Regions from separate parts of the Simplicispira piscis genome, predicted to be linked through region 1. Evidence: riboswitches for the same ligand, from Rfam matches in the RefSeq annotation. Region 1 holds a riboswitch; the other holds the start of a gene.
The links. A riboswitch is a leader RNA that binds a small molecule or an ion and turns the genes downstream of it on or off. The one in region 1 is predicted to bind thiamine pyrophosphate.
Positions count from the first base shown of each region.

Region 1 (7,753 bases):
CCGTCTGCTCGGTACGGTGGCTCAGGTCGTGGTTACCGCTGGCAATTTCGCCGCTGGCGGTGGAGATGTTGCCTGCGGCATCCTGCACCTGGCGCACCAGCCCACGCAGCGCCTCCTGCATGCGGCCCATAGCCATGACCAACTGGCCCACCTCGTCTTGCTGCTGGACCTGCACGTCGCGCGAGAGATCGCCACCGGCAATGCGTTCGGCCAGCCTGCGCGCCAGTTCGAGCGACTGGGTGATGGAACGCACACTGAAGAAGGTGATGGGGATGAGCACCGCCAGCCCCAGCAGCAGGGCAACACCGATCAACACTGACATGGAGGCCGTGCGCGTGTCCACCCCTTGCCGCGCCTCGTCCATGCGGATGCGTGCACCGGCTGCCAAATCACTCATCAGCTTGTCGGCGTTCTCCGTGTGGCTTTTCAAACGGTTGGCGTAGGCCCCGCCACCCGCTCCATCCAGCATGGCGCCTTCGATCTGTTCGAAGATGGGGCTGATGCCTGTCTCGTACTGTTTGACCTCGTCCAGCACCTTGTCGATCACACCGACAAACTCCGCATCGGCCGCCTGCACCTGCCGCACGGCATCCAGGCTTTTGCGCAACGAGGTCAGCGTGGCAGCCCAACGCTCGCGCATCGACGCCACTTCAACGCTGTTGTTGAAATTGATGATGATGTCTTTTTCGATGCGACGCAGATCACCCAAGGTGGTGCGCAGGTCGGACATGTCGGTGAGCGTCTGCACGCGGTGCGCGAACAAATCCTGCACGGTGTCGCGGGTGCGGTCCAGCGCCACATAGCCCATGCCTCCGAGCACGACCAGCAGAACCAGGGAAAAAATCGTGCTGAAGTACAGACGTGCACGGATCGACAAACGGCCCAGAGCGTTCATGGCTCCCCTTCCAGAAAATGGTATTCACGGGCACCCGCCTTGTGGCCATGCCCCGCCCGCAGCCTTGTGGGCTGCATTTGTAATGAATATAAGCGAGGCTGTAACAGGTCACGCACAGGGTATTCACCGCCTGCGACAGCGGCACATCGGCAAGCCACCGCCGCGGGTGGCGACTGCGTCACGCCACCGGGTGCAGCGGGACGTACAGGCGTCCCCCAGTTTTCTGGAACTCTTCGGCCTTGGCTGCCATTCCCTGCGTGAGCGCCTCGCCCTCCGCAACGCCTTTCTGCGCAGCGAATTCACGCACTTCCTGCGTGATCTTCATCGAGCAAAATTTGGGGCCGCACATGGAGCAGAAATGCGCCACCTTGGCCGAGTCCTTGGGCAGCGTCTCGTCGTGGTATTCCTGCGCCGTCTCCGGGTCCAGGCCCAGGTTGAACTGGTCCTGCCAACGAAAGTCGAAGCGCGCCTGGCTCAGGGCATCGTCGCGTGAGCGCGCGCCCGGGTGGCCCTTGGCCACATCGGCGGCGTGGGCCGCGATCTTGTAGGCGATGATGCCCTGCTTGACGTCGTCGCGGTCGGGCAGGCCCAGGTGTTCCTTGGGCGTCACGTAGCACAGCATGGCCGTGCCCATCCAGCCGATCATGGCGGCGCCGATGGCCGAGGCAATGTGGTCGTAACCCGGTGCGATGTCGATCGTCAGCGGGCCCAGGGTGTAGAACGGTGCCTCGTGGCAGGTCTTGAGCTGCTCGGTCATGTTGGCCTGGATCATGTGCATGGGCACGTGGCCGGGGCCTTCGATCATGGTCTGCACATCGTGCTTCCACGCCACCTGGGTCAGCTCGCCCAGCGTGTGCAGTTCGGCAAACTGGGCCTCGTCGTTGGCGTCGGACGCGCAGCCGGGCCGCAGGCCGTCGCCCAGGCTGAACGACACGTCGTACGCCTTCATGATGTCGCAGATGTCCTCGAAGTGCTCGTACAGAAAACTCTCGCGGTGGTGCGCCATGCACCACTTGGCCATGATGGAGCCGCCGCGCGAGACGATGCCGGTGCGCCGCGCCGCCGTGAGGTGGATGTAGGCCAGGCGCACGCCGGCGTGGATGGTGAAGTAGTCCACGCCCTGCTCGGCCTGCTCGATCAGCGTGTCACGGAAGATTTCCCAGGTGAGGTCTTCGGCGATGCCGCCCACCTTCTCCAGCGCCTGGTAGATCGGCACCGTGCCGATGGGCACGGGCGAGTTGCGCACGATCCAGTCGCGTGTGGTGTGGATGTTCTTGCCGGTGGACAGGTCCATCACGTTGTCGGCGCCCCAGCGGATGGCCCAGACGAGTTTTTCCACCTCTTCCTCGATGCTCGACGTGACGGCCGAGTTGCCGATATTGGCGTTGATCTTGACCAGGAAGTTGCGCCCAATGGCCATGGGCTCGACTTCGGGGTGGTTGATGTTGGCCGGAATGATGGCGCGGCCGCGCGCCACTTCGTCGCGCACGAATTCGGGGGTGATGATTTTCGGGATCATCGCGCCCATGGGGTTGCCCGCCAGGCGCTGCTCGCGCGCTAAGTCTTGCTGGTATTGCGCCATCCACTCGCGTTTACCGTTTTCGCGGAGGGCGACGTACTCCATCTCGGGCGTGATGATGCCGCGCCGCGCATAGTGCATCTGCGTGACGTTGGCACCCCTTTTGGCGCGCAGGGGCTGGCGTTGCAATGCCGCAGCTTCTGCGCGCAGCGTGGCCAGGCGCACCGCATCTTCGCTTTTGCTGCCGTCGTCCAGTGCCACGGATGGGCGACCCTGGTAGCCCTCTGTGTCGCCACGCGCCTCGATCCAGCGGCCACGCACACTGGCGAGGCCCTTGCGCACGTCGATCTGCGCCTGCGGATCGGTGTAAGGGCCCGAGGTGTCGTACACGCTGACCTGCTCACCATTGGTGAGCGCAATATCGCGCACCGGCACACGCAGGTCGGGGTGCAGGGCGCCTGCAATGTAGGCCTTGCGCGATGCAGGAAAGGGGTCGCGGGCGCGTGCCAGCAAGCTGGCGAAGGATTCACGGGCAAGGGGTTCGGGGGCGTTCATGGCAGGTCTCCTAGGTCCGGTGGATGGATGCTCCGGACTGGACCTGCGCTCCCATAGACACGGATGGCGTCTGTGGACGGCGTACGCGCCCGATGGGACATGCACGCAGACAAGGAGGTCGGCTCTTCTTCCGCCGGTATGAACCGGATCAAGTTCGTCGGGTTCGCCAGGGAGCCTGTTTCCAGACCCCCGGCATCTCAGCGCATCAGCACACCCCGGAGCAGGGGCGAGTATAGGCCGAGAAACAGTTCACAGCGTCAGAAGCCGCGCTCCAGGATGAGCACGGCAAAGAAAACTCCTGCGGCAATCATGGTCCACTTGAGCACAACAAAACCCAGCTGCTTGTACCGCGCCCGGCCGGTACCGGCATAAAACGCAAAGCACAGCGCCGCTACGAGCAGCAACAGCATGACGATCCAGCGAAACAGCAGCATACGCGGGAGGCTTGTGGGTTGGCGCTACCAGGCGCGCACCGGCTGCGCAAAACCGGCAGGGGCCAGGCGTTCGTTCTCGAAGGTGACGATTTCCCAGGCATCGGGATGGGCTTCGAGTTCGCGCAGCAGCAGGTTGTTGAGCGCATGGCCCGAGCGGAAGGCGCTGTAAGCCGCCAGCAGCGGCTTACCCACCAGGTACAGGTCGCCCATGGCGTCCAATATCTTGTGCTTGGCGAACTCGTCGTCATAACGCAGGCCGTCGGCATTGAGCACTTTGTAGTCGTCCATGACGATGGCGTTGTCCATGCCACCACCCAATGCCAGCCCGTTGGCACGCATCATTTCCACGTCCTTGGTGAAGCCGAAGGTGCGCGCGCGGGCAATGTCGCGGCTGTATTGGCCTTGGCCCAAGTCAAATTCGACGGATTGCCCCGTGGAATCGACGGCCGGATGGGCAAAGTCAATTTCAAACCGCAGCTTGTAGCCGTGGTAGGGGTCGAGTCGCGCCCACTTGGTGTGCACACCCTCGCCCTGGCGAATTTCTATGGGCTCTTTGACCCGAATGAAGCGCCTAGGGGCGTTTTGCAGAACGATGCCCGCACTTTGCAGCAGGAAAACAAAAGAAGCCGACGACCCGTCCAGGATGGGCACTTCCTCTGCGGTGATGTCTACATACAGGTTGTCCACCCCCAGCCCGGCACACGCTGACATGAGGTGCTCGACCGTATGCACGCAGGCGCTGCCCGACGAAATGGTGGACGCCATGCGCGTGTCCGTCACGGCCTGGGTGGATACCGGAATGTCCACCGGCTCGGGTAAATCGACACGACGGAACACGATGCCGGTGTCAGGCTGCGCAGGGCGCAGTGTCAGCTCGACCCGCTGGCCGCTGTGCAGGCCGACGCCCACCGCACGGGTGAGTGTTTTGAGGGTTCGTTGCGCGAGCATCCATTGATTTTAGTGTGGACTGCGCGTTGTTGCTGCACTGCGCCATCGCGTTTTTCTATCACGGCGATGGCACAAACGTGCAGCGCCCACCTCAATCAGCCTGTTTGCGCAGGAAGGCAGGGATTTCCAGGTCGTCCATGCCGCCCGAGGACAAGGCATCCACCCGCGCTGCAGCCTGCGTGCGGTTAGTACGCCAGACACTGGGCACGGCATAGTCTGCCTGGCCACCCACAGCCCCCGGCGCAGCGCCCACGGAGCCGGACAGCATGCCCGTGCCAGGCATCGGGTAGGACATGTTGTCCGTTCCCGTGCGCAGGCCGCCCTGCACCACCGAGATGGGCTGGCGGCGCGCATTCTGGCGCGAAAGACCGGTGGCCACCACGGTCACACGGATCTCCTCGCCCAAGGTTTCGTCGTAGGCGGCGCCGAAGATCACATGTGCGTCGGTCGATGCATAGGCATTGATGGTGTTCATGGCCTGGCGCGACTCAGACAGCTTGAGGCTGCCCTTGCTCGCCGTAACCAGCACCAGCACGCCCTTGGCGCCCGACAGGTCGATGCCTTCGAGCAGCGGACAGGCAATAGCCTGCTCGGCGGCGATGCGTGCGCGATCCGGGCCGCTGGCCGTGGCCGTGCCCATCATGGCCTTGCCGGGCTCGCCCATCACGGTGCGTACGTCTTCAAAGTCGACGTTCACCTGACCGTACTCGTTGATGATTTCGGCGATGCCCCCCACGGCGTTCTTGAGCACATCGTTGGCGTGGGCAAAGGCCTCGTCCTGGGTAATGTCGTCGCCCAACACTTCCAGGAGTTTTTCGTTCAGCACGACGATGAGTGAATCGACGTTGGCTTCCAGCTCGGCCAGGCCGTCATCGGCATTCTTCATGCGGCGGCCGCCTTCCCATTCGAAGGGCTTGGTGACCACGCCCACGGTGAGAATACCCATTTCCTTGGCGATGCGCGCAATGACAGGTGCGGCGCCCGTGCCCGTGCCGCCGCCCATACCGGCGGTGATGAACAACATGTGCGAGCCCTGAATGGCGGCGCGAATGTCCTCTACAGCGGCCTCGGCGGCTTCACGCGCCTTCTCGGGCTTGCTGCCAGCACCCAGGCCGCTCTGGCCCAGCTGAATGACGCGGTGCGCCGTGCTGCGGGTCAGGGCCTGCGCATCGGTGTTGGCGCTCACGAACTCCACGCCCTGCACGCTGCGCGCGATCATGTGCTCAACGGCGTTGCTTCCGCCGCCGCCCACACCAATCACCTTGATTTGCGTGCCCTGGTTGAATTCTTCGACTTCGATCATTTCGATGGTCATGTTGGAGCTCCTTGGATTGACTGATTTGCAATGAATGGCGATGAATGAATAGGGTGGATGGCGCATGGCCATCGGTGCACGCGGGGCGGCCCGGTACTGCACCAGCGCAAGCGCGGCGGTGGGTGGGGCCAGACTTGCCAGATGAAGTGGTCCATGGTCAGAAATTCCCCACGATGAAGTCTTTGAAGCGGCCAAACGCCGACTGCACCGAACCCGTCTTGTGCGCCACCTTGAAGCCGCGCATGCGCGCCAGGCGCGCCTCTTCCAGCAGCCCCATGACGGTGGCCGCACGGGGCTGAGCAACCATGTCGGACAGGGCGCTTGAATACTTGGGCACACCCCGGCGCACGGGCTTGAGGAAGATGTCTTCGCCCAGCTCCACCATGCCCGGCATGACCACGCTGCCACCGGTGAGCACGATGCCCGACGACAGCACCTCTTCATAGCCCGAGTCGCGGATGACCTGTTGCACCAGCGAGAAAATCTCTTCCACGCGCGGCTCGATGACCCCGGCCAGGGCCTGCTTGCTGATCATGCGCGGGCCCCGGTCACCCAGGCCGGGCACTTCGACCTGGGCCTCGGGGTCGGCCAGCAACTGCTTGGCGTAGCCGCTTTCGACCTTGATGTCCTCGGCATCCTTGGTGGGCGTGCGCAGCGCCATGGCGATGTCGCTGGTGATGAGGTCTCCAGCGATCGGAATCACCGCGGTATGGCGAATCGCACCGCCGGTAAAGATGGCGACATCGGTCGTGCCCGCGCCAATATCGACCACCACCACACCCAACTCGCGCTCATCGTCGGTCAGCACGGCCTGGCTCGACGCCAGCGGGTTGAGCAGCAGTTGCTCCACTTCCAGGCCACAGCGGCGCACGCACTTGATGATGTTCTCGGCCGCACTTTGCGCACCGGTGACGATATGGATTTTTGCCTCCAACCGGATGCCGCTCATGCCGATGGGCTCTTTCACGTCCTGCCCGTCGATCACGAATTCCTGCGGCTCCACCAGCAGCAGCCGCTGGTCGCTGCTGATGTTGATGGCCTTGGCTGTCTCGACCACACGCGCCACATCGGCGGCGGTCACTTCCTTGTCTTTCACCGCCACCATGCCGCTGGAGTTGAGCCCGCGGATGTGGCTGCCGGTGATGCCGGTGTAGACACGCTGGATCTTGCAGTCGGCCATCAGCTCGGCTTCCTTCAAAGCCTGCTGAATGCTTTGCACCGTGGCGTCGATATTCACCACCACGCCGCGCTTGAGGCCGTTGCTCGGCGCCACGCCCAGGCCGGCGAGCTTGAGCTCGCCTCCGGGCAGCACCTCGGCCACGACCGCCATGATCTTGGCCGTGCCGATGTCCAGCCCCACCACCACGTCTTTGTATTCTCTTGCCATATGCGTTTTCGCCTCTTGTTCTGCCGTACTGCCTACTTGCGCACTGGCGCACTGGATCCCACCGTCACCGTCGTCACCCCGCGCAGGCGCAGCGCATAGCCGCCGCTGTGCCGCAAGTCGGCCGATTCCAGCGCGTCCGCGCGCCGGCCGTAGTGCTGCGCCACCTGCGTCAGCGTGCGCACAAAGCGCTGCGTGCGCTGCAACACCTCTTCGGTCGTCCCCCCACCCAGTTCCACTGCGGCACCGCTGTCGAGTTCCAGATGCCAGCCACCCCGGCTGCTCAGGTCCAGCGCCTGCACCACCATGCCCAGCGGCTCGAAAATTGTCTGCAGCTGCCTCTGCATGGACATAACCTGGCCCGACTGGCCGTTCGGACCACTCAGGCGGGGCAGCCCTTCGTATTCGGCTTCGTCAGCGTTGGCGTCGAACACCTCACCCTGGCGGTTCACCATGGTGGTGCCCGACTCGGGGCCCCAGTGGGCAGCCGCCTGGTGCTCTTCCAACACCACCTCAATGGTTCCTGGGAACTCACGGCGCACCTGCGCGGTGCGCACCCAGGGAGCTTGCTCGAAGGCTTCGCGCGCGGTGCGCAAGTTGAGGGTGAAGAAATTGCCGACCAGGCGCGGGGCCACATTGGCCCGCAGCGTGACAGCGTTGTTATGCACAAGATCGCCTTGCACCACGATGCGGCCAATGGAGA
Region 1 is NZ_BAAGQN010000007.1:361,384-369,136, reverse strand. Features, by position in the region: gene ACYVOC_RS05110 (methyl-accepting chemotaxis protein) at 1-895, opposite strand, end outside; gene thiC (phosphomethylpyrimidine synthase ThiC) at 1,074-2,969, opposite strand; TPP riboswitch at 3,078-3,197, opposite strand; gene ACYVOC_RS05100 (hypothetical protein) at 3,227-3,403, opposite strand; gene lpxC (UDP-3-O-acyl-N-acetylglucosamine deacetylase) at 3,428-4,351, opposite strand; gene ftsZ (cell division protein FtsZ) at 4,443-5,666, opposite strand; gene ftsA (cell division protein FtsA) at 5,824-7,053, opposite strand; gene ACYVOC_RS05080 (cell division protein FtsQ/DivIB) at 7,086-7,753, opposite strand, start outside.

Region 2 (7,753 bases), on a different contig from region 1:
AGCGCGACAGCAGCGAATGCGTGGCGAGCAGTTGCGCTGCCTGTGCGAGGTCACCGCCCGACGCATCCTGCAAATGCAGACTGACGAAGTTGACGATGCGCTCGCGCGCACGTTCCAGTTCGGGCCGCAAAAACTCGCTGCCGAAGTAGCGCGCTATCTGCACCATGCCCTTGGGAGCCTCCGCATGCAGGGCGGCGAGCTTTTCGGCCCCCAGAATGCCGTGGTTAACGCCGTGCGCCAGCGCGCGCTCGAAAAACGAGCGTGCGTCGTGCAGGGCCAGCGCCTGCGGCGGTGCTTCGTGCGAACGGCTGCCAGGCATCAGATGGCCGATTCTTCGTCAGAGGTGCGCGCTGCCGGTGTGACGTTGCCGCGGTCGGTCTCGCTGGTCTCGAACTTGCCGTCGTCCTCTTCCTCGGGCTGCTCGTCACCTTCGCCCAGGTCGTGCGCGCGGGCTTTGGCACGCAGCACCAAGAGCATTTCAATAAACAGGTCGCGGCACTCGTAGCGCAGCAGCCAGGCCATCTGCATCCAGTCCTGGTCGGCCACTTCGTCCAGCTCGACGCGCGGGCGCACGTAGCCCGACGCGAGCAGCTCATCGTCACTCAGCATCAGGCCGTAGTCTTCGGTGGCTTCAAAAACACCGGTACGGGCAAAAGCCTCAATGCGGCTCCATTTTTCGGTGAAGTAGTTGGCCAGGGCTTCGGCGCCGCCGTCCAGGTCGCCGATGGCGTTCAAAAAATCCAACGGGTCGGCGTCTTCACGAAAGACGACGGCGTTAACCATGCTGCGCAAGTGCTGGTGCGTTAGATCTTTGTACTGTTTCTCCAGCACCATGGCGCGGGCGAACTGCTCGGGTGTGACCAGCATGTTCACGACGGACGCCTTGGAGCTGTCGTACTCCCGCATCACGGCCAGCACATCTTTGGGCGCGAGCTGGTCGAGCACAACCATCAGCGCACGGTCGCCCTCCTCATCGGCCAGGTCGGCCAGCGCGCTCTCGGCGCCCACGATGTCGCCAGCCGCGATCAGACTGGTGGTTTTTTCAATCAATGCCAGGTGGTTCATACGTTCTCGGTGTCAGTCCTTGCGCTCGAAACCTTGGTCTGCGAGCCAGTCGGCGCCGGCTTCGTCGAGCGAGCGGCCATCTGGCGGGTCGCTGGCGTCGTCGGCGCTCAGGCCGTCGCCGTCGTCGCCCTCGTCGCTGTTGCGAGCTTCTTCGTCATCCGGTGTGTCTTGTGCGGCGTCGGCAGGGCCAAACCCGTGGGCGTGCAGGTACTCCAGGCAGGCGGCCACGGTCATGAAAGTCGCGCCGCCGGGCTCTGCCAGCACTTTGAGCGCCACAGGTTCCGCCCAGGGTTCGAGGGCCACGGCGCCCGCCAGTTCCGGCCATGTAGGCAGTGCCTCGGGCGGTAATGTCAGCAATCGCTGCATGGCTGCCAGCTTGGGAAAACGAAATGCGCGGTGGAAAACCACGGCCACCATTTCGGGGCTGTAGTCCAGCATCTGCACCAGGAAGCCGATTTCGCTGCGCTTGGCGGCAAGGCGCTTCGTTAATACATCCTTGCCTTCGGAATCAGAGGTCAGGTCATCGAGCTCGGCCTCGTAGGCTTTGCGCAAGTCGGAGAAGTAGCGAGAGAGTTTCATGGAAGATTGCGTTCACGCACGAAGGCCTGCCAGATTTCCGTTGCGGTTTGCAAAGGGTCGTCGAGCAGGTTGCGGCGGCGGTTGTCGTCGTATTGCTGGCGGCGCTCGGGGTCCGAGAGCACGTCGTAGGCTTGTTGCACCTCGCGAAAACGCAAGGCTGCGTCAGCCGCTGTGTTGCGGTCAGGGTGATAGTACGAGGCCTTTTGCCGAAACGCCCGCTTGATGTCGGCCAGCGTGGCGTTGGCCGCAAGGCCCAGGGCGGCGTAGTGGTCGCCTTGCATCGGCCCGATCAGCCCAGTGCGGCGTACACGTTTTGTACGTCGTCGTTGGCGTCGATGGCCGCAAGGAAGGCTTCGACCTCCTCCAGCGCCTCAGCACTCAGGCTGGCAGGGTTGACCGGGTTCTTGGGCCGGTAGCCCAGCTTGACCGAGAGCACGGTAAAACCGTGCGCAGGCAGGGCGCGGCTCACAGTGTCCAGGTCGGCTGGATCGGTCCAGAACAGGGTTTGGCCCTCTTCTTCGCCGGGTTCAAGGTCTTGCGCACCGGCTTCGATGGCGGCCATTTCGGCATCGGCACCGGCAGCCGCGGGTTCGGCCTCAATCATGCCCACATGGTCAAAGTCCCAGGCGACCGAGCCCGAGGTACCGAGCTGGCCCTTGCGAAACAGCACGCGCATTTCAGGCGCCGTGCGCTTGACGTTGTCGGTCAGGCATTCGACCATCACCGCAACCTGGTGCGGGGCAAACCCCTCGTACACCACATGCTCGAAACTGGCCGCATCGCCGCCAATGCCGGCGCCCTTTTTGATGGCGCGGTCCAACGTGTCTTTGGGCATGGAGACCTTGCGCGCTTGCTCGAGCACCAGGCGCAGCTTGGAGTTGCCCGCCGGGTCGGCACCGCCGCGCGCAGCGACCATGATTTCCTTGGCCAGCTTGCCAAACAGCTTTCCGCGGGCGTCGGCGGCCTGCGCCTTGCCCTTTGCTTTCCATTGCGCACCCATGCGAGTTCCTTGGCTGATCCTGGGGCGCACCCGCGCGCGCACGGCGCTGCGCAGGGAAACCCCGGGCAAAACCCAAGAGATTACCACTGCCGCTAGAATCCGCCCCGCACCACCGCAAGACTGGTGCATTCGCTAGGGGTGCCCCACGCCGATATTGGCGCGCGGGCTGAGAGAGTCCCTTTGAACCTGATTGAGATCATCCTCGCGCAGGGAAGCCCGTTCTAACGCCCACCGACCGCGTGGCCCGGGTCTTTCTTGCACCGATGCTGCCAAGGAGTCCGCATGAACACCGCAACCGCTTCCACCAACGAAGCGCTGACCCCCGTATCCAGCGCGCAGCGCGTTTTCCGCTGGCACGACCATGCCTCTCTGTGGTTCAGCCTGGGCGTGGGCCTGCTGGTCATGCAGGTGGGCGCCTACCTGATGCCCGCGCTGGGCACGCAAGAGGCGGTACTGGCCATTGTGGCGGGCTCCATCATCGGAGCCGGGCTGCTGGGCTGGGTGGCAAAGATTGGCTGCGACAGCGGGCTGGCCAGCGCCGGGCTGATGCACGCGGTCTATGGCCGCGCGTTTGCGCGCCTTCCGATTGTGCTGAACATCGTGCAGTTGATTGGCTGGGGCAGCTTTGAGCTGGTGGTGATGCGCGACGCCACGGTGTCCATCGGGCGCCAGTCAGGTGCCATGGCAGCGACCTACTGGCCGATGCTGGCTACGCTGCTCTGGGGCGGCGTGATCACGCTGTTGATCAGCGGCTCAATGGTGCAGCTGGTGCGCCGCATCATTGCCCGCGTGGCATTGCCGCTGGTGGTGTTGTCGCTGCTGTGGCTGAGCTGGCAGTTCCTGGGCTTGGCCCAGGCGCAGGGGTTCGAGCAGTTGTGGCAGCGGCGCGGCGAAGGCGGCATGGGCGTGATGCCCGCGCTGGACCTGGTGATTGCCATGCCTATTTCGTGGCTACCGTTGGTGGCTGACTATGCGCGCCATGGCCGCAGTGGCGGCACTGCGTTGCGGGGCACCTGGCTGGGCTACGCGCTGGCCAATGTGTGGTGTTACGCGCTGGGGGTGCTCGTCGCCTTGACGTTGCCCAGCCAGGACCTGGTGACCGCGCTGCTGCTGGCGCAGGGCGGGCTGATCGCGCTGTCGCTGATATTGATTGACGAGGTAGACAACGCTTATGGCGACACCTATTCGGGCGCTGTTTCGGCCCACAGCCTATTGCCGCGCTGGAGCGTGCGCCAGTGGGGCCTGGTCGTGGCAGTGGTCTGTACGCTCATGGCGCTGGTGCTGCCCATGCACAGCCTGGAGCCGTTTTTGCTCATGCTCAGCTCGGTATTCGTGCCGCTGTTTGGCGTGATTCTGGGGCGCCTGGCTTTTGGCGCCAATGCCGCTTCAGCGCTGCAGGCCGCAGGCAAGGCGCACGCGGCGCCCATTGTGATCTGGCTGGCGGGCATCGCTTTCTACCACCTGCTACCAAAGTTCGCCCCCGTGCTGGGCTCGGCCCTGCCCACGCTGGCCGTAAGCTTTGTGCTGGCCTACGCAACCCGTCCACGCCGCTGAACGACCCGTGTCTCGGGCATACCGTGGTGTGCCCACTTGGCTTGCCTAGAATGGCCCATGAAATCTTTTATCCGATTCTTTTTCAAGACCCTGCGCATTGTCCTGGGTCCGGTCATGCTTCTCAAGGAGGCACTGACCCGCCCCAAAGGCATCGTGCGCTCTCAGGCAGGGCAGGAAGCCGTTGACCAGGCATGCAAGGGCCTGGCGCTGTACCAGTACAAAACCTGCCCTTTTTGCATCAAGGTGCGCCAAGAAATGCGCCGCCTGTCCTTGACGGTCGCCAAAGTGGACGCGCAGCCGGAAGGCCCCGACAGGACTGCACTGGTGCAGCAAGGCGGCCAGGCCAAGGTACCTTGCCTGAAGATCACCGACAAAGCAGGCAACAGCCGCTGGCTCTACGACTCCAAAGAAATCATCAGCTACTTGCGCAGCCAGTTCGCACAGGTGACCTGAGGCCGCCTGAGACGGGCGCAAAAATCCTTGACAGTCAGCCCTGGATGACACGCTGCGCCATGGGCGCATAACCGTGGTTGAGTGGGCCGTGGCCCTTGCCGGTACGCACGGCCGCACCTGCCTGGATAGCGCCCAAAATATACGCGCGCGCCAGCGCCACGGCCTCGGGCAGCGCATGGCCCAAGGCCAGATGCGCGGCGATGGCAGACGACAGCGTGCAGCCCGTGCCGTGGCCGTTGTGCGTGGCAATGCGCGGCGATCGCAGGTATTGGAGGGTGCCGCCCGGCAGCGCGAGCACGTCCACCACCTCATCACCCGGCAAGTGCCCGCCTTTGAGCAGCACAGCGGGCGCGCCCAGCGCCAGCAAAGCGCGGGCAGCATCGTCCAATGCCTCGATGCCCGGGATGGCGCGGCCCAGTAGCAGCGCCGCTTCGTCGAGGTTGGGGGTCACCACGGTGGCCAGCGGGAACAGTTCACGCACCAGCACCTGTACGGTCTCGTCGGCCATCAAGCGGTCGCCGCTGGTGGCCACCATGACCGGGTCGAGCACCACATGCAGCAGTTGGTAGCGCCGCAGGGCATCGGCCACCACGGCCACCACTTCGGGCGAATGCAGCATGCCGATCTTCACGGCATCGACGCCAATGTCTTCCACCACGGCCTCGATCTGTGCGCGCAGCATCTCGGGCGGCACGCCGTGGATGGCGCGCACGCCCTGCGTGTTTTGCGCGGTGATGGCGGTAATGGCGGTCATGCCATAACAGCCCAGGGCGCTGAAGGTTTTCAGGTCGGCCTGGATACCGGCGCCACCGCCACTGTCTGACCCGGCAATGGAGAGCACGCGGGCGTAGCGGGGAGCCTGTGCAGAAAGGGGTGCTGTGTGCGTCATGGCGAAAATTATCCCGGAAACCCAAAGCGCCCCTGCCGTCACCCCCCACAACCCCGGGGAACCAACGCCAGATCCGAGGCCTGCGCATGCGCCACATCAAGCCAGGGGAATCGGCGTTGTGCTGTAATTGCCGCTTACGGACGAAACAGGGGTGTCCCGCTACCCAACGTGGCGCGGACTGAGAAACACCCTGGGGCTTTGCGCCCCGTTACCCGATCCAGATCATGCTGGCGTGGGGAGTTTCCAGTGCAGGCACCTGCCCGTTTTGTCCCCTGTAACACCGCAGACGGACAAACATGACGCTTTCCAACACCTCTTTCACCATTCTCGGCGCCGGTCTGCTGGGGCGCTTGCTGGCCGTATCACTTGCGCGCCAGGGCCACAGCGTGGCCATTTACGACAAAGGCGGCCCGCTGGGCGAGCATTCGGCTGCCCGCGTGGCCGGAGGCATGCTGGCCCCGCTGGCCGAATCGGCCATCGCCGAGCATGGCGTGGTACGCATGGGCCGCCACTCGCTCAGGCGCTGGCCCGAGCTGCTGGCACCGCTGGCGATGCCGGTGTACTTCCAGCAAGAGGGGACGCTGCTCGTATGGCACCGCCAGGACGCGCAAGAGGCCACCCGCATGCGCCAGCAACTCGAGAACACCCGCACCAGCGTCACCGAACTGCCTGCCATGCAGATGCTCGACAGCGAGGGTATGGCGCAGATTGAGCCCGCGCTCGCGCCGCGCTTTGCCCAGGGCATGTACCTGCCTGGCGAAGGCCAGCTCGATAACCGGCAACTGCTGGCTTCGCTGGCTGGCGAGATGGAGCACCTGGGTGTGCAATTGCACTGGAACACGCCGCGCGAACTGGGCTATTTTGGCGCAGACCACCCGGGCTGGCTGCTCGACTGCCGCGGCCTGGGCGCACGCGGTGACTGGCCCCAACTGCGCGGTGTGCGCGGCGAGGTGATCCGCCTGCACGCCCCCGAGGTCACGCTGCAGCGGCCCACACGGTTGCTGCACCCGCGCTACCCGGCCTATATCGCGCCCAAGGAAAACAATGTGTTCGTGATCGGCGCCACCGAGATCGAATCCGAAGACCTCTCGCCGGCCAGCGTGCGTTCCACGCTGGAATTACTGAGCGCTGCCTACGCCGTGCACCCGGGCTTTGCCGAGGCTCGCATTCTGGAACTGTCGGTGCAATGCCGCCCCGCACTGCCCGACAACCTGCCAGCCGTGCGCCAACTGGCGGCGCGCACGCTGCAGGTCAACGGCATGTACCGCCATGGCTACATGATTGCGCCTGCGATGCATGATGTGGTGCTGGATATCCTCGCAGGCGGCGCGTCGGCGCGGGCTGCTGAGTTCGATCTGTCGATGCAATTGCTCTGAAGCGCCACAACCATGCACGTTCTCATCAATCTCCAGCCCCACGAACTGCCCGAGGGCGCCAGCGTGGCCGACGCCCTGGCCGCCATGCAGGCAAAACCGCCCTACGCCGTGGCTGTCAACACTGTTTTTATACCCGCGCCCCAACACCCGCACCACCTGCTGCAAGCGGGTGACAAGGTCGAAGTGATCTCCCCCGTCACAGGGGGCTAAAACCATGAACACGACATCAACCGACGACGCCCTGGTCCTGTACGGCCAGCAGTTTTCCAGCCGCCTGCTGCTGGGCACATCCCGTTATCCCTCGCCGTCGGCACTCAAGGCCGCCGTGCAGAGGGCCCAGCCGGCCATGGTCACAGCCTCGCTGCGCCGCCAGGGCAGCAATCCGGCCGAAAGTGGCCAGGGTTTCTGGGAACTGCTGCGGGAGCTGGGCGTGCCGGTGCTGCCCAACACCGCCAACTGCCACAGCGTGCAAGAGGCCATCACCACGGCGCAAATGGCACGCGAGGTGTTCAACACCCCGTGGATCAAACTAGAGGTCATTGGCGACGACTACACCCTGCAGCCCGACACCCTGAACCTGGTGGCTGCTGCCGAGAAGCTGGTACGCGACGGCTTCTACGTACTGCCCTACTGCACCGAAGACCTCGTGCTGTGCCAGCGCCTGGTGGACGTGGGATGCCAGGCCATCATGCCCTGGGCTGCGCCCATCGGAACGGGACGCGGCCCCATGAACCCCTATGCCTTGCAGGTGCTGCGCGAACGCATCAACGTGCCCATGCTGATCGACGCGGGCCTGGGCCTGCCTTCGCACGCCTGCCAGGTGATGGAATGGGGCTT
Region 2 is NZ_BAAGQN010000017.1:91,716-99,468, reverse strand. Features, by position in the region: gene ACYVOC_RS13135 (hypothetical protein) at 1-319, opposite strand, end outside; gene ACYVOC_RS13130 (hypothetical protein) at 319-1,065, opposite strand; gene ACYVOC_RS13125 (hypothetical protein) at 1,078-1,644, opposite strand; gene ACYVOC_RS13120 (DnaJ domain-containing protein) at 1,641-1,925, opposite strand; gene ACYVOC_RS13115 (YebC/PmpR family DNA-binding transcriptional regulator) at 1,934-2,644, opposite strand; TPP riboswitch at 2,769-2,874, shown strand; gene ACYVOC_RS13110 (purine-cytosine permease family protein) at 2,927-4,198, shown strand; gene ACYVOC_RS13105 (glutaredoxin family protein) at 4,256-4,651, shown strand; gene thiD (bifunctional hydroxymethylpyrimidine kinase/phosphomethylpyrimidine kinase) at 4,686-5,540, opposite strand; gene thiO (glycine oxidase ThiO) at 5,837-6,916, shown strand; gene thiS (sulfur carrier protein ThiS) at 6,929-7,126, shown strand; gene ACYVOC_RS13085 (thiazole synthase) at 7,131-7,753, shown strand, end outside.
Region 2: linked by a shared signal. The riboswitch ahead of ACYVOC_RS13110 (purine-cytosine permease family protein) and the one ahead of thiC (phosphomethylpyrimidine synthase ThiC) in region 1 are both predicted to bind thiamine pyrophosphate.